One region of the Marinomonas sp. 63XJN7_7_ISO-PGPR-S23-202 genome, then DNA from elsewhere that is predicted to be linked to it. Evidence: predicted binding sites of a transcription regulator. Region 1 holds the regulator's gene; the other holds the start of a gene.
The links. The regulator FNR, encoded in region 1, switches genes on or off when oxygen is low (the NO sensors DNR and NnrR bind a similar motif). The targets are predictions, from matches to a motif close to TTGATNTANATCAA.
Positions count from the first base shown of each region.

Region 1 (7,890 bases):
CTTCGCGCCACTTTTCCTAAGGTTCCGATTATCGCGTTAACCGGCACGGTCGATCAAAGAACGATTCAGACTATTAAAAATTCTCTACAAATCAGTGAGTGTTTATTATTAAAAAACAGCTTTGATCGGGTGAATATTGAGATTCAAATAGCTCAAAAGCGTAAAGCTAAACAACAAATACTGTATTTTTTGCATCATGAAATGGCGGGTGAAAAGGGCATTATTTATTGTCGCTCACGGAAAAAAACCCAAGAATTGTCAAGTTGGCTTGAGAGTCTTGGATTAACCAGCTTGCCTTACCATGCGGCAATGCAAGAACAGGATAAACAAACGCATCATCAGCGTTTTCTTAATGAGTCTGGTGTCATTATGGTGGCAACCACTGCCTATGGTATGGGCATTGATGTGGCCAACATTCGTTTTGTTATTCATTACGATTTGCCGAGCAGCCCAGAGGCCTACTTTCAAGAGGTTGGTCGTGCTGGCAGGGATGGTAAGCCTGCAAAGTCTTTATTATTATACGGGCTTCAGGATATGCTACAGGCGCAACAATTTGGTGATGATGAAAGCCATGATCGATTGAGTGCACTTTTTAAAGTGCTTGAAAGTCGAGGATGTCGACGCAAAAACCTTCTCGCACATTTCGGGGAAGAGATTGGGCCTTGTGGGCACTGTGATCGATGTTTGTCGCCGTCTTCTGAGCAAAACGCAACCATTGCGGCACAAAAAATGCTTTCTCTTATTTACTATACAAAAGGGATCCAGCCTTTCTCGGTGCTTATTGATGTTCTGCTTGGAAAACGCAGCAAAGCGGTTATGAAAATTCATGGTGAAACGCTGCCTTTATTTGGGAAAGGTAGAGAGTTTACCGACACACAATGGAAATCGGTGATTCGACATTTAATTGGATTTGGTTATATCAAAATAGACCATTCAACCACTTTTTGTGTGCACATGAATCAAAAGGCCAAGCGAGTATTGAAGGGGGAAGAACAAATACTTTTGCCCCATGAGCGTTATTATCCAATATTAGATGAGAATAGGCTTCATAAGGAACTGACGGATTGGCACAAATTAAAAGCGTGGAAAAGTCGGGATCAAAATAATCCCTTGTCTGATCGTCAATTGCGACTAGTACAACAGCATAAACCGAGCAATGTCGCCTCATTGAGTCGTTTAACAGGGCTATCCGTTGAAGCAATTTCTTCTTGCGCAGACCAATTGTTAACCATCATGCATGACGTAAGAACAAACGAGGAATAGGGCCAATGTATGCAAAAAGCCAACTTTCTTTCGATATGAGTAATGAAGCCTATGAGTCTGATGCGCCAAAACAGCCTCTCGCCACGATACAACGAAAAGTTGCCGATTGCATAAGCAGAGCAAATCAATTCTTCGGTACTGAGTTTAAGTTACCCAATGTGAATCTACGGCAAAAGGGTCGAGCAGCAGGCACTGCGCATTTGCATAAAAATGAAGTGCGCTTTAATTCGTATATGTACCAGCAAAACCCTCAGGATTTTTTGGACACGGTTGTGCCCCATGAGGTTGCTCATATTATTGTATTTCAGATATACGGAAATGATGTGCGACCGCATGGTAAAGAATGGCAGGCTGTGATGCACAAGGTGTATGGACTTTCGCCACAACGTACCCACAGCTTCGATGTTCCTCCTCCAAAACACAGTTATTACTACCAATGTCATTGTCAAACGCATACTTTCACCAAACAGCGTCATACTAGAGCACAAAAAGGCACTGAGTATATTTGCAAGCTGTGCGGGACTAAGTTGCATTTTGTTGATAGCTTGTCAAAGCGTTAATGATGTGCAAGCTTTTTATCAAGTTGCTGCTTTTTTAATGCGACAAAATAATGATTATAGTAAGATAGCGGCATTTAGTTTATAGCGTGTACATAATGGATTTATCTAACAAACCGAAAGAAAAACTTGAGTTTAATAAGCTGCAAAAGCGTCTAAGACGCTTGACAGGTCAGGCCATTGTTGACTTTAACATGATTGAAGAAGGTGACAAGGTGATGGTGTGCCTGTCTGGCGGTAAAGACTCTTATACTATGCTTGATATCTTACGAAATTTACAAGCCAGCGCCCCCATACATTTCAGCATCATCGCTGTGAATTTAGATCAAAAACAGCCCGGTTTCCCTGAGCATGTGTTACCAGCCTACCTTGACGAAATGGGTGTCGATTATCATATTTTAGAGAGAGACACTTACAGCATCGTCAAAGAAATCGTTCCAGAAGGTAAGACCACTTGTGGCTTATGTTCTCGCTTACGTCGTGGTTCACTTTACGGGTTTGCGGAAGAGATTGGCGCGACTAAAATTGCCTTAGGTCATCACCGAGATGACATACTTGAGACGCTCTTTTTAAATATGTTTTTCGGTGGTAAGTTAAAGTCTATGCCGCCTAAACTGTTAAGCGATGATGGAAAGCATATGGTTATTCGGCCATTAGCTTATTGTAAGGAGAAAGACATTCAAGCGTTTGCTGATCTGAAGGCTTATCCCATTATTCCTTGTAACTTATGTGGTTCACAAGAGAACCTGCAAAGGCAAGTGGTTAAAGATATGCTTCAGCAATGGGAAAAAGATTATCCGGGAAGAGCCGATTCTATGTTTACCGCTATGCAGAATGTGGTGCCTTCCCATCTTGCTGATAATGATCTGTTTGACTTTAAAGGCTTAAAACAATCAGAAGATGCATTTAATAAATTGAATATTATTTCACTATAGGAAAGTTCTAATGAAACTAAGCAATAAAGCACTATTGTTGACCGCAGGGTTGCTAAGCTCTTCCATGGTATTGGCTTCTAATGCTAGCGTGGACTTAAGAAACGATTTGTTGAAGGCGGATGCTAGTATTGATGCAGGCCCTTTTTCAATCGATGCGGGGGGAACGCACGATACGGATAAAGATACCTCTTCACTTTATGCTGGACTGGGTATTCGGGACACAAATGCGACTGGTCCATTGCAGGTTGGACTGGGAGCGCGTCTTTATGCTCTAGATTCTGACTTAAAAGGCGAAAATAATGATCTTGCATTGGCGGTTGCGTTAGGTGGTTGGTATCGTTATACCTTCCCTATGGCAAATCGTTTAAGCATATACGCTTCGGGTTATTATTCTCCTGAGGTGCTAACGATTTCTCGATTGGATCATATGTATACTTATAACGCTCGCCTCGAGTATATGGCAACGCACAACACCCGTGTTTTTGTTAATTATGGTGCGACAGAGGCCATATACAAAAGTGGTCAGCGTCAAAAAAGTAATGATGGCGTTTCTGTCGGTGCCGATGTGGCTTTTTAAAGGTGCATAAATAAAAAAGGTGGCTAATGCCACCTTTTTTATTGATTGATTTTCTCGTGCATCAAGCTTCAGTCTTTAGAAAGAGAGACAGATGCGCAGTCAATCGCCTTCGTATGCACACAGGTTAAAAACGGGTATGTTTCTATCTTGGAGTTTTTGGCTTCCGCCTAAGTCAGGCAAGTCAATAATAGCGGCCACTTCTTTAACCTCTGCACCTTGGCTCGTTATAAGCTCAATAGCAGCTAATAGAGTGCCGCCTGTGGCAATCAGGTCATCAAATAACAAAACACTATCGCCTGCTTTTACTGAGTGTTCCTGAATTTCCAGCTCAGCGGAACCGTATTCTAAGTCATATGCTTGTGAAATGGTTTTGCCAGGCAATTTCCCTTTTTTACGGATCAAAATCAGCGGCTTTTGTAGTTCATACGCAAGTACTGCTGCGATGAGAAAGCCCCGAGCATCAATACAAGCGATATGAGTAATATCGCTGGTAATGTAGCGATGCACGTAGGCATCGACCACCATGCGCATACCTTTTGGGTCGCTAAAAATAGGAGTGATATCTCGAAAGTTGATGCCTGGCTTTGGCCAGTCTTCAACAGAACGAATTAATGACTTAACGTAGAAATCATCATAAAGCATAATCAAAGTGCGCCTAGTTTGTAGTTCAAAACTGAGCTATTTTACCACAATCAGGCGCAACTCCCACGAGTTTTTGCATTTCTGGAAGGTCAATAATGGATATTTCTTTGCCATCTACTTGGATTAATTCATTTTTTTGGAAGCGTGTGATTACACGACTAACGGTTTCGACTGCCAAGCCCAAATAATTGCCAACCTCACCACGAGACATGGAAAGCCGGAAGGATGTTGCAGAATAGCCGCGTTTTTTAAAGCGATTTGATAGGTTAAGCAGAAAAGAGGCCACTTTTTCATCGGCATTTTTCTTGCCTAGAAGAACCATCATTTGCTGGTCATCGCCGATTTTACGGCTCATTACCTTGAACACCTGGTGTTTGAGGGACGGAATTTGTGAGGAAAGGTTCTCCAAATGACTAAATGGGATTTCGCACACAGTGGTCGTTTCCAATGCTTTAGCAGAAATAGGGTAAGTATTATCATCAATACCACTTAGGCCAACCAACTCGCTAGGGCAGTAGAAACCAGTGATTTGTTCTTCCCCAGAGGAAGTAATGTTAAAAGTCTTTAAGGTGCCAGTTCTTACCGCAAAGACAGAACTAAAAGGCTGGCCTTGATGGAATAGCACTTCCCCTTTTTTTAGGGGACGTTTGCGTTCAATGATTTGATCTAGCCGATTGATATCTTCGTCTGCCAGAGCAATGGGTAAACATAGTGCGCTTAAGCTGCAATTTTGACATTGAGAAGATAGCTTGCTGCTGAAACGTGATTGTGTGTGTGTTGTTGCGGGCATTTCACTCTCCCTAGATTATATTACTTTCGAATACTTGACTACGCTGTTCAAATGCTTATCGAACGCCATGCATACGCAGCGAATAAGTAATCGTCCTCTGTCTGTTACTTTTATAATAGTATCTTCTGGATGGCTAATAATTTCAATAATGCCATCCGCTTCAAGCTGCCTTAATTTGGCAAGTTCTACTGCAAAGTACTCTCTAAAGTGGATGTTAAACTCTTGTTCTATTGTTTGAAAGCTTAATTTAAATTGACTAATAAGTGTCATAATGACTCTGTGTCTAATTCTATCATCATTATCACTGATGTAACCTTTCATTATAGGAAGCTGACCATTTTCTATGCTATTTTGATAAAGAGACAGGTCGGTATGGTTTTGGATATAAACGCCGCTTAAGTTACTGATTGCGGATACCCCAAAGGCAATTAAATCCGTATCTGCATGGGTAGTGTACCCCTGAAAATTACGCTGTAATTTGCCTTCTTTTTGAGCAACCGTCAAGGTATCATCTGGCTTAGCAAAATGATCCATGCCAATGTACACGTAGCCATATTCTATTAATGTATCAATGGTCATTTTTAGAATATGCAGTTTCATTTCTGCAGAAGGCAAACTGTTGTCTAGAATCCGTTTTTGAGCTGGGAACCGTTCTGGTAAGTGGGCGTAGTTAAAGACGGAAATACGTTCCGGCTGCAATCTCAAAACGGTGTTCAATGTCTCTTTAAAGCCGTTTAAAGTTTGGAACGGTAAACCATAAATTAAATCAAAGTTAATAGAGCGTATGCCAAGTTCGCGGCAGTCATTGACGAGCGCTTCTACCATTTCAACTGGCTGTATTCGGTGAATGGCTTTTTGGACAGATAAGTCAAAGTCCTGAACCCCTATGCTGACGCGATTTATTCCCATATTTGTTAAGAGGGTTAGTTTTGATTTGCTGATCTCGCGGGGATCAATCTCAACGCTATAATCCTGGCTACCGTCTGTGATCAAAGAAAAATGTCGATTAATGACATCAAATAATTGTTGCCACTGTGGTTCAGACAAAAAGGTTGGTGTGCCGCCCCCAAAGTGCAGTTGTGTCACGGGGCGATTAGCATCAATCATTAAGCTACGTAGGCGTATCTCTTCTCCAAGTAGTTCCACATATTCCTCGCCTTTGTCGTATTGTTTTGTCACAATTTTGTTGCAGGCGCAGTAGTAACAGAGGTGGGCGCAAAATGGGATATGGAAGTATAGGCTGATTGGGGCGTCTGAAGGTCGTAACATTCTGTCGATGAGAGCAATTTTGCTAATGGAGGCATCGAACAACGGCGCTGTCGGATAGGAGGTATACCGAGGGCCTGATAAGTTGTATTTTTGAATGAGTAATGGATCCCAGATCATGATATTTTCCTATTAAATTTTCTAATGGCAGTTTACTCTTATGAGGATTCTGTTCGTATGACTTGGATCAAAGTTTTAAGGTCAAAATAAAAATCTTACGGTTCAATAGGGAAATTTTTATTCAGATTAAAAAACATACGCTTTTAGTATTGGGATACATCCATGCAAACACTTCCTATTTATCTTGCTCATGGAGCAGGAGCTGGTCATACAAAAAATGGCTTTTTGCAATATATTAAACGCCAGCTAGAAGAAAAAGGCTGTCCTGTCATACCCGTGACTTTTGCCTATATGCGCGAACAAGAAGCCACTGGCAAAAAGCGTCCACCACCGCGTTTCAATAAGTTGATCCCAGAGTTTACGGAGAGCCTTAGTACCTCGGAACCACTCATTGTTGCGGGTAAATCGATGGGAGGGCGAGTGGCGACGCAACTGACAACGGATAGCAGAGTGAAGGGTGTTATTTGCTTTGGCTTTCCTTTTCACCCTCCTGGTAAACCGGAGAAGCATCGTTTGGCGTTTTTGGATTCTGTTGATGTTCCATGCTTGATTATTCAAGGGACAAGAGATGTGTTTGGTAAGCCAGACTGGGTTTTGGAGCAAACACTCAACAAGAATATCGATATTATGTGGGTTGAAGGGGCGGATCACGATTTTAAGACACTCAAAAAGCAGGCGATAACGCAAGAGCAGGTGGCTTCAATGGTTGCTAGCATGGTTGAGCGTTGGTTGTCAGAAAAGTTTGTCTAGCTGACATGGAGGTTTATAATAGGGGTAACCAGTCGGAGGATCAGATTATGAAACACCATTCATTATTAGACGCTAGCGGATTAATGTGCCCAGAACCCGTCATGATGCTGCACGTGGAAATGAAAAAAATAGAGCCGCTTGAGGTGTTAAAAGTGGTGGCAACTGACCCATCTACAACCAGAGACATCCCCAACTTTTGTCGATTTTTAGGTCATACTTTGGTGAAACAAGAGCAAGAAGGTGAGTCTTATTATTATTGGATCCAAAAAAGAGAGGGGTAAAAAATAAGGGGCTCAAAGCATAACTTTGAACCCCTTATTTTTGAAAGTAAGGTGCTTTATCTTCTATTAGGCAACCCTAAGTTTTTTGCTGTTGTATTTTTCGCCTAATAAAGCAATTTTATAGATGTTTTTAAAGCTAGAGAAAGCAACGTCAATATCTAAACGCAGTTGGCGAGTGATATCGCTTGCAGAAACCAAGCCGCGGATGGTTTTTGTGTCTTCATCAATAACGAGTAAATGCTGACCTTCCGTTTCACGTTGGCTATAAAGTAAAGATTCGATATCTGAATTTTTTAGTGAAGCGTAAGATAGGGCGAGAACTTTGTCTTTTGGTTTCATTAAGTCTGCAACAAGTAGCTCTGAGCGAGCATAGCCATTCGCCACGTGCTTGATAAAAGCATCTTCTGACAAGTCTTCTAGACTGATGACACCAACAAAATTATTTTTTGCATCGACCACCACTTTCATGCGGACGTGTTCTTTTCTCATTAGTCTGACTAATTCGTCGGCGCGCGTGTTAGATTCGATCACACGAGGGGCAGATGTTTTAAAGTCTGTAAACACGCATAAAGCAGGTGAGTATAGTGTTGTATTTTCGATAGTTACTGGCCAGGTTAAGGTGTTGATTTCTCTTGTTGAAACGTAAGTTAATGTTTTCATGATGTATTCTCCAAAGTTTAAAAGTCAGAAAGAGCGAAGCTATATCAAG
Region 1 covers NZ_CM149677.1:2,570,030-2,577,919, reverse strand. Annotated here, with positions in the region: gene AC0VYG_RS11875 (RecQ family ATP-dependent DNA helicase) at 1-1,263, shown strand, start outside; gene AC0VYG_RS11870 (SprT family zinc-dependent metalloprotease) at 1,269-1,823, shown strand; gene ttcA (tRNA 2-thiocytidine(32) synthetase TtcA) at 1,919-2,755, shown strand; gene AC0VYG_RS11860 (YfaZ family outer membrane protein) at 2,766-3,332, shown strand; gene AC0VYG_RS11855 (adenine phosphoribosyltransferase) at 3,432-3,974, opposite strand; gene fnr (fumarate/nitrate reduction transcriptional regulator Fnr) at 4,000-4,764, opposite strand; gene hemN (oxygen-independent coproporphyrinogen III oxidase) at 4,780-6,150, opposite strand; gene AC0VYG_RS11840 (alpha/beta family hydrolase) at 6,313-6,900, shown strand; gene tusA (sulfurtransferase TusA) at 6,948-7,181, shown strand; gene AC0VYG_RS11830 (CBS domain-containing protein) at 7,248-7,841, opposite strand; gene AC0VYG_RS11825 (hypothetical protein) at 7,881-7,890, opposite strand, start outside.

Region 2 (7,890 bases), 1.1 Mb from region 1:
TATACCTAGCAGTGCAACCCCGGCAAGGCTCGCGACCACGCCCAGAAACAGAGGGAGTGCAAATCCTCGTGGGTTTGCCCATAGAAGACGTTTAAGCGATAGCTTGGATTCGTTGCTCATGCAAGCCTCCGTGTGTCAAAGTCCAATGTCTATCAGCCCAAGCAATAGGATGGGTATCGTGACTGACAACCAATAATGTTTTGCCTTTTGAAGCAAGGTTTAAAGTATCCAACACGGCTGTAGCCGTCTCTTCGTCCAAACCGGAGCAAGGCTCATCAAGTAACCAAACATCCGCCTTCGATAATAAAGCACGGGCAATAGACAAGCGCTGCATTTGCCCACCCGATAAACCTGCACCGAGCTCGGTCAATTTCGTCTCTAGGCCATCGGGCAATGCTTCAATAAAGACATCACACTGGCTTTTTGCTAGTGCTGTTTGCAAAGCCTCGTCCGTTGGAGGATCAATCCCCAATAATAAATTCTGGCGAATTGAGCCATTCACCCACTCAGGAGTTTGCGGTAACCAAGCCAAGCGTGCACGCCATTGGGCCAGATCCACACTGGAAAATTCTTTGTCTTCAACAAAGCATTCTCCCTGATAACCTTCTTCAAAGCCCAACAAGAGGTGTAATAAGCTGGATTTCCCTACGCCAGATTCGCCACTTAACCAGATACGCTCACCGGCACCTATTTGGTTACTGATTGGCGCTAAACGAGAACGCCCGGCTTCTTGCCAGCTTAATTTATAAAAGGTCAACAAGGAGGCCGGATGGGTTTTGACCACAGATAAGTGAGAAGGGTTGCTAACCGTTTGAGTGTCTTCTTTGGTTTGCTCTTCTGAGCGTGACAAGGAGGTATTGAAAATATCTAATAAGGCGGTCGCCGCCGCTTCGGCTTTTTGTTTGGCGTGATAGTCATTGCCCAGCTGGCGCAATGGTAAATAAAATTCTGGTGCTAACAGCAAGATGAAAAAGGCCTGTGTCAAACTCACAGGGGAGACGCCTTTAGACCAAGGTAGCTGTTCCAACAAGCCAAGGCCCAAATATAAGGCAATCATCGCAATCGAAAGGGAAGCGAAAAGCTCTAATGTTGCGGTCGATAAAAAGGCCAAACGTAATACACCCATGGTGGTTTTTTGATAGGCGCTGGCACTGTCTGACAAGCGCTCTTTCGCTTGCCCTGTTCGTCCAAGCCGCTTTAGTTCAGCCAAGCCTTGGTTTAAATCCATAAATTGATTCGATAACATCGCCAACACGTTAAATTGTCGACGATTCGCTTGGGCAGCCTTGTGGCCCACAAGGATCATAAAGAATATGACCAATGGGGCGGTGACCATAAAAATAGCAAAGGCAATCCAAGACACTGGCAACATTGCCAGCAAAATAACGCAAGGAATCAGCGACACCATAAACAACTGAGGTTTATAGCGGCTGTAATAATCGTCTAGTGCGTCGACTTGTTCGTAAACACGCGTAGACAGTGCCGCATCTTCTTCAATTCTCAGGCGCGCAGGCCCAAGTTTGGTCAAATGCGATACCAGTTTTTCCCGTAGAGAATAGCGAATACTGCGGCTTGCACTGGCACTTAATCGTTCACGGCCAAAGCTGGCTAAGGCACGGATAAGCAAGGCAGACAACGCTATGCATAAAATCGATGCTGAGAAAGCCCCATGAATCACCATGTCGGAAAACACATTAGCAAGCGACCAAGCTTGCATAACCATCGCCACAGTGAACACAACCCCTAATAATTGAACGAGACGGTAACGCTTCGATTGTCGCCCAGCCCATTCATTCAAAAACATAAGTTCAGGGGTTTTAACTCGCCCTTGACGAGTCTTTTTTGGGGCTTTCTCTCGTTTAAACATAAGGCTTACTTTTGCTCCTCTTCGCCTTCGTAACCTTTAAACTCCAACCAAATCGCATTGATGACGCCGAATGAACAGGCAAGTAAAACGCCTAAAACCCAAGCAAAATACCACATAATGTTTCTCCTTTGTGAGGTGCAAAGAACCGCACCTCACGTATGATGAATTAGTCTTAATCTAAACTACTAGTAGAGAGAGTGTTTGTTCTTCTCAATGTGTTCTTTGCTTAAGCGGCCAAACATCACTAAATGGCTCCATAAGGTGTAACACAAAATGATAGGCACAAAGATACACGCCACAACAAACATAATTTCCAGAGTATATTTGCTAGAAGTCGCGTCCCACATAGTCAAACTCATACTTGGGAAAGTAGAAGAAGGCATTAAGAACGGGAACATAGAACCACCCGCTGTGAAAATAATACCCGCAATCCCTAATGAAGAGCCGAGGAAAGCCAAACCACCTTTTTTCATGCGACTTGCAAACGCAGCCACTAGCATACCCAATACGCCAATTACAGGAGCCAACATCAATAGAGGCACTTTACTGTAGTTAATCAACCATGCGCCTGTTTCCACTTTTGCTGTTTTCATTAAAGGAGTCAGTACGTCGTTACCATTAATGGCGCTAGTAAGCACATAACCTTTAATATCATACGCTAGCCAAATACCAGCCAATACAAAGAACACGGCCCCAAGTATTCCGGTAATAGTGGTCGCTTTACTCACTCGGCGAAGCAAATCGCCCTCTGTTTTCATGAGCAACCAAGAACCGCCTTGGGTCATAATCATCATCAAGCTGACCAAACCACATAAGATGGCAAAGGGGTTCAACAAGGCAAAGAAAGAACCTGTGTAATCAACACGTAGGTATTCATTAAACTGGAATGGCACACCTTGAAGCAAGTTACCGAATGCTACACCGAAAATAATCGGTGGCACAGTGGAACCAAAGCCGATACCAAGGTCCCAGTTTCTTCTCCAACGTGGTGTCTCGATTTTAGAGCGATAGTCGAAGCCGATGGGACGGAACCAAAGCGCCGCCAATGTCAGAATCATCGCGAAGTAAAATCCAGAGAAGGAGGTTGCGTATACCACAGGCCATGCAGCAAATAACGCACCGCCCGCAGTAATAAACCATACTTGGTTACCATCCCAGTGAGGGGCAATAGAGTTGATCATCACACGACGTTCACTGTCATCACGGGTAATGATGTTTAAAAGACTCCCTACCCCCATGTCATAGCCGTCGGCGATAGAGAAACCGATCAGCAATACGCCCATCAGTACCCACCAAATGATTTTTAATAGTTCGTAATCCATCTTACAACTCCTTAGCTTGTAACTGATCGGTTTCTTTCTCTAGTGCGTAACGACCGGTATGCAGACTAGAAGGACCTTTTTTGGAGAAACGAATCATCAAGAACATTTCTGCGATCAGGAAAGAGGTATACAAAGCGATGATTGCCGCAATCGAGATCCAAAGATCTGTCTCTGTCAAACCTGACGCAGCCAAATTAACCGGTAAAATCTCACCAATGGCCCAAGGTTGACGGCCATACTCAGCCACGAACCAACCTGTTTCACAGGCAATCCAAGGCAATGGCAAACAACACATTACAATTCGTAAGAACAAACGATTCTGACCGATACGACGACGTGCGTTTTGGTAGAAAGATACTGCAAAGACAATCAGCATAATAAAGCCACATGCCACCATGATGCGGAAAGCAAAGAAGATAGGTGCAACATTTGGAATACTGTAGTTCACCGCTTCATCAATTTGCTTAGAGGTCACGTGGTTCATGTCTTTAGTAAAGGCTTTCACTAATAGACCGTAACCAAGATCCCCTTTCACTTTGTCAAAGTTTTCTTTAACAAGTGGATCGGTAGAGCCGCTACGTAATTTCTCTAGTAACTGATTAGCGTAGATACCATTGATAATACGTTGACGGTTATGCGCTTTTAACTCCTTAATCCCCTCCACTTTACCAGTGAGAGAGCGGGTTGCGATAAGACCAAGCACATCAGGAATTTTGATCGCGTACTCTGTTTCACCTAGCTTCTGATTAGGAAAACCAATCAAGGTAAAGTCCGCTGGGGCTTTTTGAGTATCCCATTCGGCTTCAACCGCTGCTAATTTTACTTTTTGAACGTCACCTAATTCATAACCAGATTCGTCACCTAAGACAATGACACTTAATACAGATGCTAAGCCGAAAGCAGATGCAATGGCAAAAGAGCGACGAGCAAAGGCCAAGTCACGACCCTTAAGCATGTAGTAAGCCGAAATAACCAGTACAAACATGGCACCCGTACAGTAGCCAGCAGAGACGGTGTGGACAAATTTCACCTGGGCAACAGGGTTAAACAACAAGGCGCTGAAATCCACCAACTCCATACGCATGGTTTCGTAGTTAAACACAGAGCCGACTGGGTTTTGCATCCAACCATTCGCTATGAGAATCCATAACGCTGATAAGTTAGAACCTATAGCAACCAACCAGGTAACGGCCAAGTGTTTGCCTTTGCTTAAGCGATCCCAACCAAAGAAGAACAAACCAACCAACGTTGACTCTAAGAAGAAAGCCATCAGACCTTCGATCGCCAAAGGCGCACCGAAAATATCGCCCACATAATGCGAGTAATATGACCAGTTAGTACCAAACTGGAACTCCATAGTGAGACCGGTTGACACCCCAAGGGCGAAGTTTATGCCGAACAACTTACCCCAAAATTTCACCATGTCCTTGTACACTTGCTTTCCTGTGAGTACGTAAACGGACTCCATAATAGCAAGCAAGAAAGACATCCCTAATGTTAAAGGAACAAACAAAAAGTGGTACAAAGCAGTTAGAGCGAACTGGAACCGCGATAAGTCCACTACAGTTTCATTAATCATAATGACTTCAACCCATTCACTTGATTGAGAAAAAGGCGAATACCGGCACTTTATCCTTAGAATATGCTCTTATTGTGATACGCCCACCGTAGCACCAAACATTTGGTACTTACTATAAGGACGGATTATAGGTTAGCCATAGTTGCGAAACATTGCGTTAGATCAATATAAAGAGACCGAAAAGAAAGAGACTCAACAAGAGCTCCGTTTATAGACATAGATCAAAAAAACACGAGTTTTCATTAATTGATTGTTTTACAAACCCTTTAATACGGTAAGAAAGACCAATTTTCCACCTATTCCAACGCAAACCTCCCTATATTGGAACAACCACTTTTTTAATAGAGAAGCAGAAGGCATAAAAACTGACACAAAATAGACATTGTCAAACATCACCAATGACTACCTAGAGATGCCAATATTCTTTCCTTTGTAAAACCAAATTTCTCATAACATTCTGGTGTACCATGCTCTGACACATGACTAACGTAATCTGTCATTCACGCGCTTTTATGTCGCCCGTTAACAAGTGAATTCATCATCAAAAGCGCCATTACACATAGAGGACTGTACTATGATCACCATCAATCATTTGGGTGTTTCCCAATCTGACCGCATTGTTTGGCTAATGGAAGAGCTTGGCTTGCCATATAAACTGACATGGTATGACCGGGACCCTAAAACAGGGGGAGCACCTAAAGAGTACCTTGCACTGCATCCCACCGCTACCGCGCCCGTTATCACTGACGGTAACCTCGTACTGACCGATTCCAATGCCATCGTAGAGTATATTTGCCAACGTCATGCACAAGGCAAGCTTTGCATTGCACCAGACAGTACCTTGTACCCTGATTACCTTTACTGGATGCAGTATCATAACCATTTATTGTCGGTGTTTTTTGGCAAAAGCGGCCTTGGTGAGGAAGGTGCAGAATCTGGCTTTGCGAAAATCCTCCAACGCCGTGAAGACAGCTACTACCAGCATTTAAACAATCACTTAGCGACCTCTGAATTTTTGGTCGGCAACGAACTCACCTGTGCTGACATTCTTATCATGTTCGATCTAACCACCTTTCCTCTTTTTGGTGGCAAAACCTTAGAGGGCTTAGACCATGTGCAAGCCTATGTCGAGCGTGTTTCCACTCGTCCAGCCTACCAAAAAGCCATGGCGTTAGCGGGCCCAAGCGCGAAAAATCCAAACGCTTAACCTAGCATTTATTGCCTTATCAATGCTTAGAAAGAAAAATCGAACAACAGACATAAGAAAGCCCATCACTTGATGGGCTTTTTCTCACTGTGACTACATTTATAGTATGCGCATGTACATACCAGAAGAGGTCGGCATTGTTGCCTTAGTAAAACCAAATTTTTCATAAAATGCTGGTGTGCCATGATCAGCCATTAGACTCACATACGCCGTCGTTGGAGCGTTTTCATGTAACCAATTCACCAGTGCCTTCATAATTAAAGAACCAACGCCCTGGTGCTGATGCTCTGGTAAAACCGCCATGTCAGTGATTTCAAAGAAGCATCCCCCATCACCAATCACTCTTCCAATACCGATTGGAAGGTTATTAGAGTACACGACAACGCCAAAAAGGCTGTTTTTTAAACCTATGGTTGCGGCCTCAACCGATTTTCTGGATAGGCCTGCTTGAAGTCGTATGTCGATATAGTCTTCTACACTTGGAATTTCATTACGAACGTCGTAACTCATCAATTTATCCTTTTACCTATTCAGTGGGATGTTCTAAACACTTCGCTTTCTACTAGCCCATGGATCTCACGACTGTGCAGCGGGATGACGAATACGGTCGCTAAGATGCCTTTGGGAAAATATAAATATCACGACTCAGCCCATCTGGAAATTGACTTCGCCTTGATTTAACGCCCCCCAAACGCTCGACCAAAGCCCTCGCGCTCTCATTTGAATCATGCATATAGGTTTCCACTTCATGCCAAGCAAATTCGTTATAAGCATGGGCAACGGCAGCGATGGATGCTTCTTTGGCATACCCTTTGCCCCTTGAGGTTGGCAGTAACCACCAAGTCAGCTCTCTTGGCCAACCTAATCCTTGCCAAAAACCACATACACCAATAATGGTTGCGGACTCTTTTTCTTTGATCGCCCAAACACCAAAGCCATCAATATACCAACCGCCCAGGTCTTCTTTTAAACGCCCCAACGCCTTACCACTGGAGATTGGTCCGCCATAAGCTTTAGAAGCTTCACCATTGGTATAAAACGCATTATATGCTTCAACGCACTCAATGCTGGGAGGTACCAATAACAAACGCTCTGTTTCAATTGTTGGAATCATAATTAACAACTTCTTCTATTCTTATATTTCTAAGCTAAGCCTCACCTTCAATGAGGATGTTCTAAAGCGCAGTTCGCTTCGTCCGCTTCATTTTCTATTTGAATGGTGGCGTGTTCGATTGAAAACTCATCGTGCAGATGGTGTTGTACGTGATGTAAGAATCCCTCTGGCGTAATGTCTTTCACAACTAAATGCACGGTTAAAGCCACTTCCGTGGTGCTTAATGGCCACACATGTAAATCGTGAATACGAACCACTTCTGGTAAATGTTCTAGATAACACCGCAATGCAGGCATGTCGATTTTATCTGGCACTGCATCTAATGTGTAGTTCATGGAGTCTTTTAGCAGCCCCCATGTTCCGATGAATATAACGGCGACAATCAGTAAACTGATCACAGGGTCGACCCATAGCCACCCTTTCCACCAGATAAGTGCCCCCGCAATAACCACACCTAACGAAACGGCCGCATCAGCCGCCATATGCAAAAATGCCCCTTTAATATTCAAGTCGTGATGGTGATCTCCCATAAATAGCAGCGCTGTCACGGTGTTGATCACCACGCCAATAGCGGCGACGACCATCATGGTCACACTGGCAACAGGCGCCGGATGAGAGAAACGAGCAATGGCTTCCCAAGCAATGATGCCCAATGCGGCCAATAGCATCACAGCGCTAATCAAAGACGCTATCACGGTGACTTTTCGAAAACCGTAAGTGCGCTTTTCGGTCGCTGCTTTTTTGCCTAATATGCTCGCTCCCCAAGCCAGCAATAAACTCAACACATCGCTCAAGTTATGT
Region 2 covers NZ_CM149677.1:1,505,321-1,513,210, reverse strand. Annotated here, with positions in the region: gene AC0VYG_RS06925 (amino acid ABC transporter ATP-binding/permease protein) at 1-120, opposite strand, end outside; gene cydD (thiol reductant ABC exporter subunit CydD) at 92-1,867, opposite strand; gene cydX (cytochrome bd-I oxidase subunit CydX) at 1,873-1,983, opposite strand; gene cydB (cytochrome d ubiquinol oxidase subunit II) at 2,053-3,189, opposite strand; gene AC0VYG_RS06905 (cytochrome ubiquinol oxidase subunit I) at 3,191-4,768, opposite strand; gene AC0VYG_RS06900 (glutathione S-transferase family protein) at 5,343-5,975, shown strand; gene AC0VYG_RS06895 (GNAT family N-acetyltransferase) at 6,075-6,485, opposite strand; gene AC0VYG_RS06890 (GNAT family N-acetyltransferase) at 6,586-7,089, opposite strand; gene AC0VYG_RS06885 (cation diffusion facilitator family transporter) at 7,137-7,890, opposite strand, start outside.
Region 2: a site for FNR is predicted at 4,980-4,993, ahead of AC0VYG_RS06905 (cytochrome ubiquinol oxidase subunit I). Genes of this name have one in related genera too.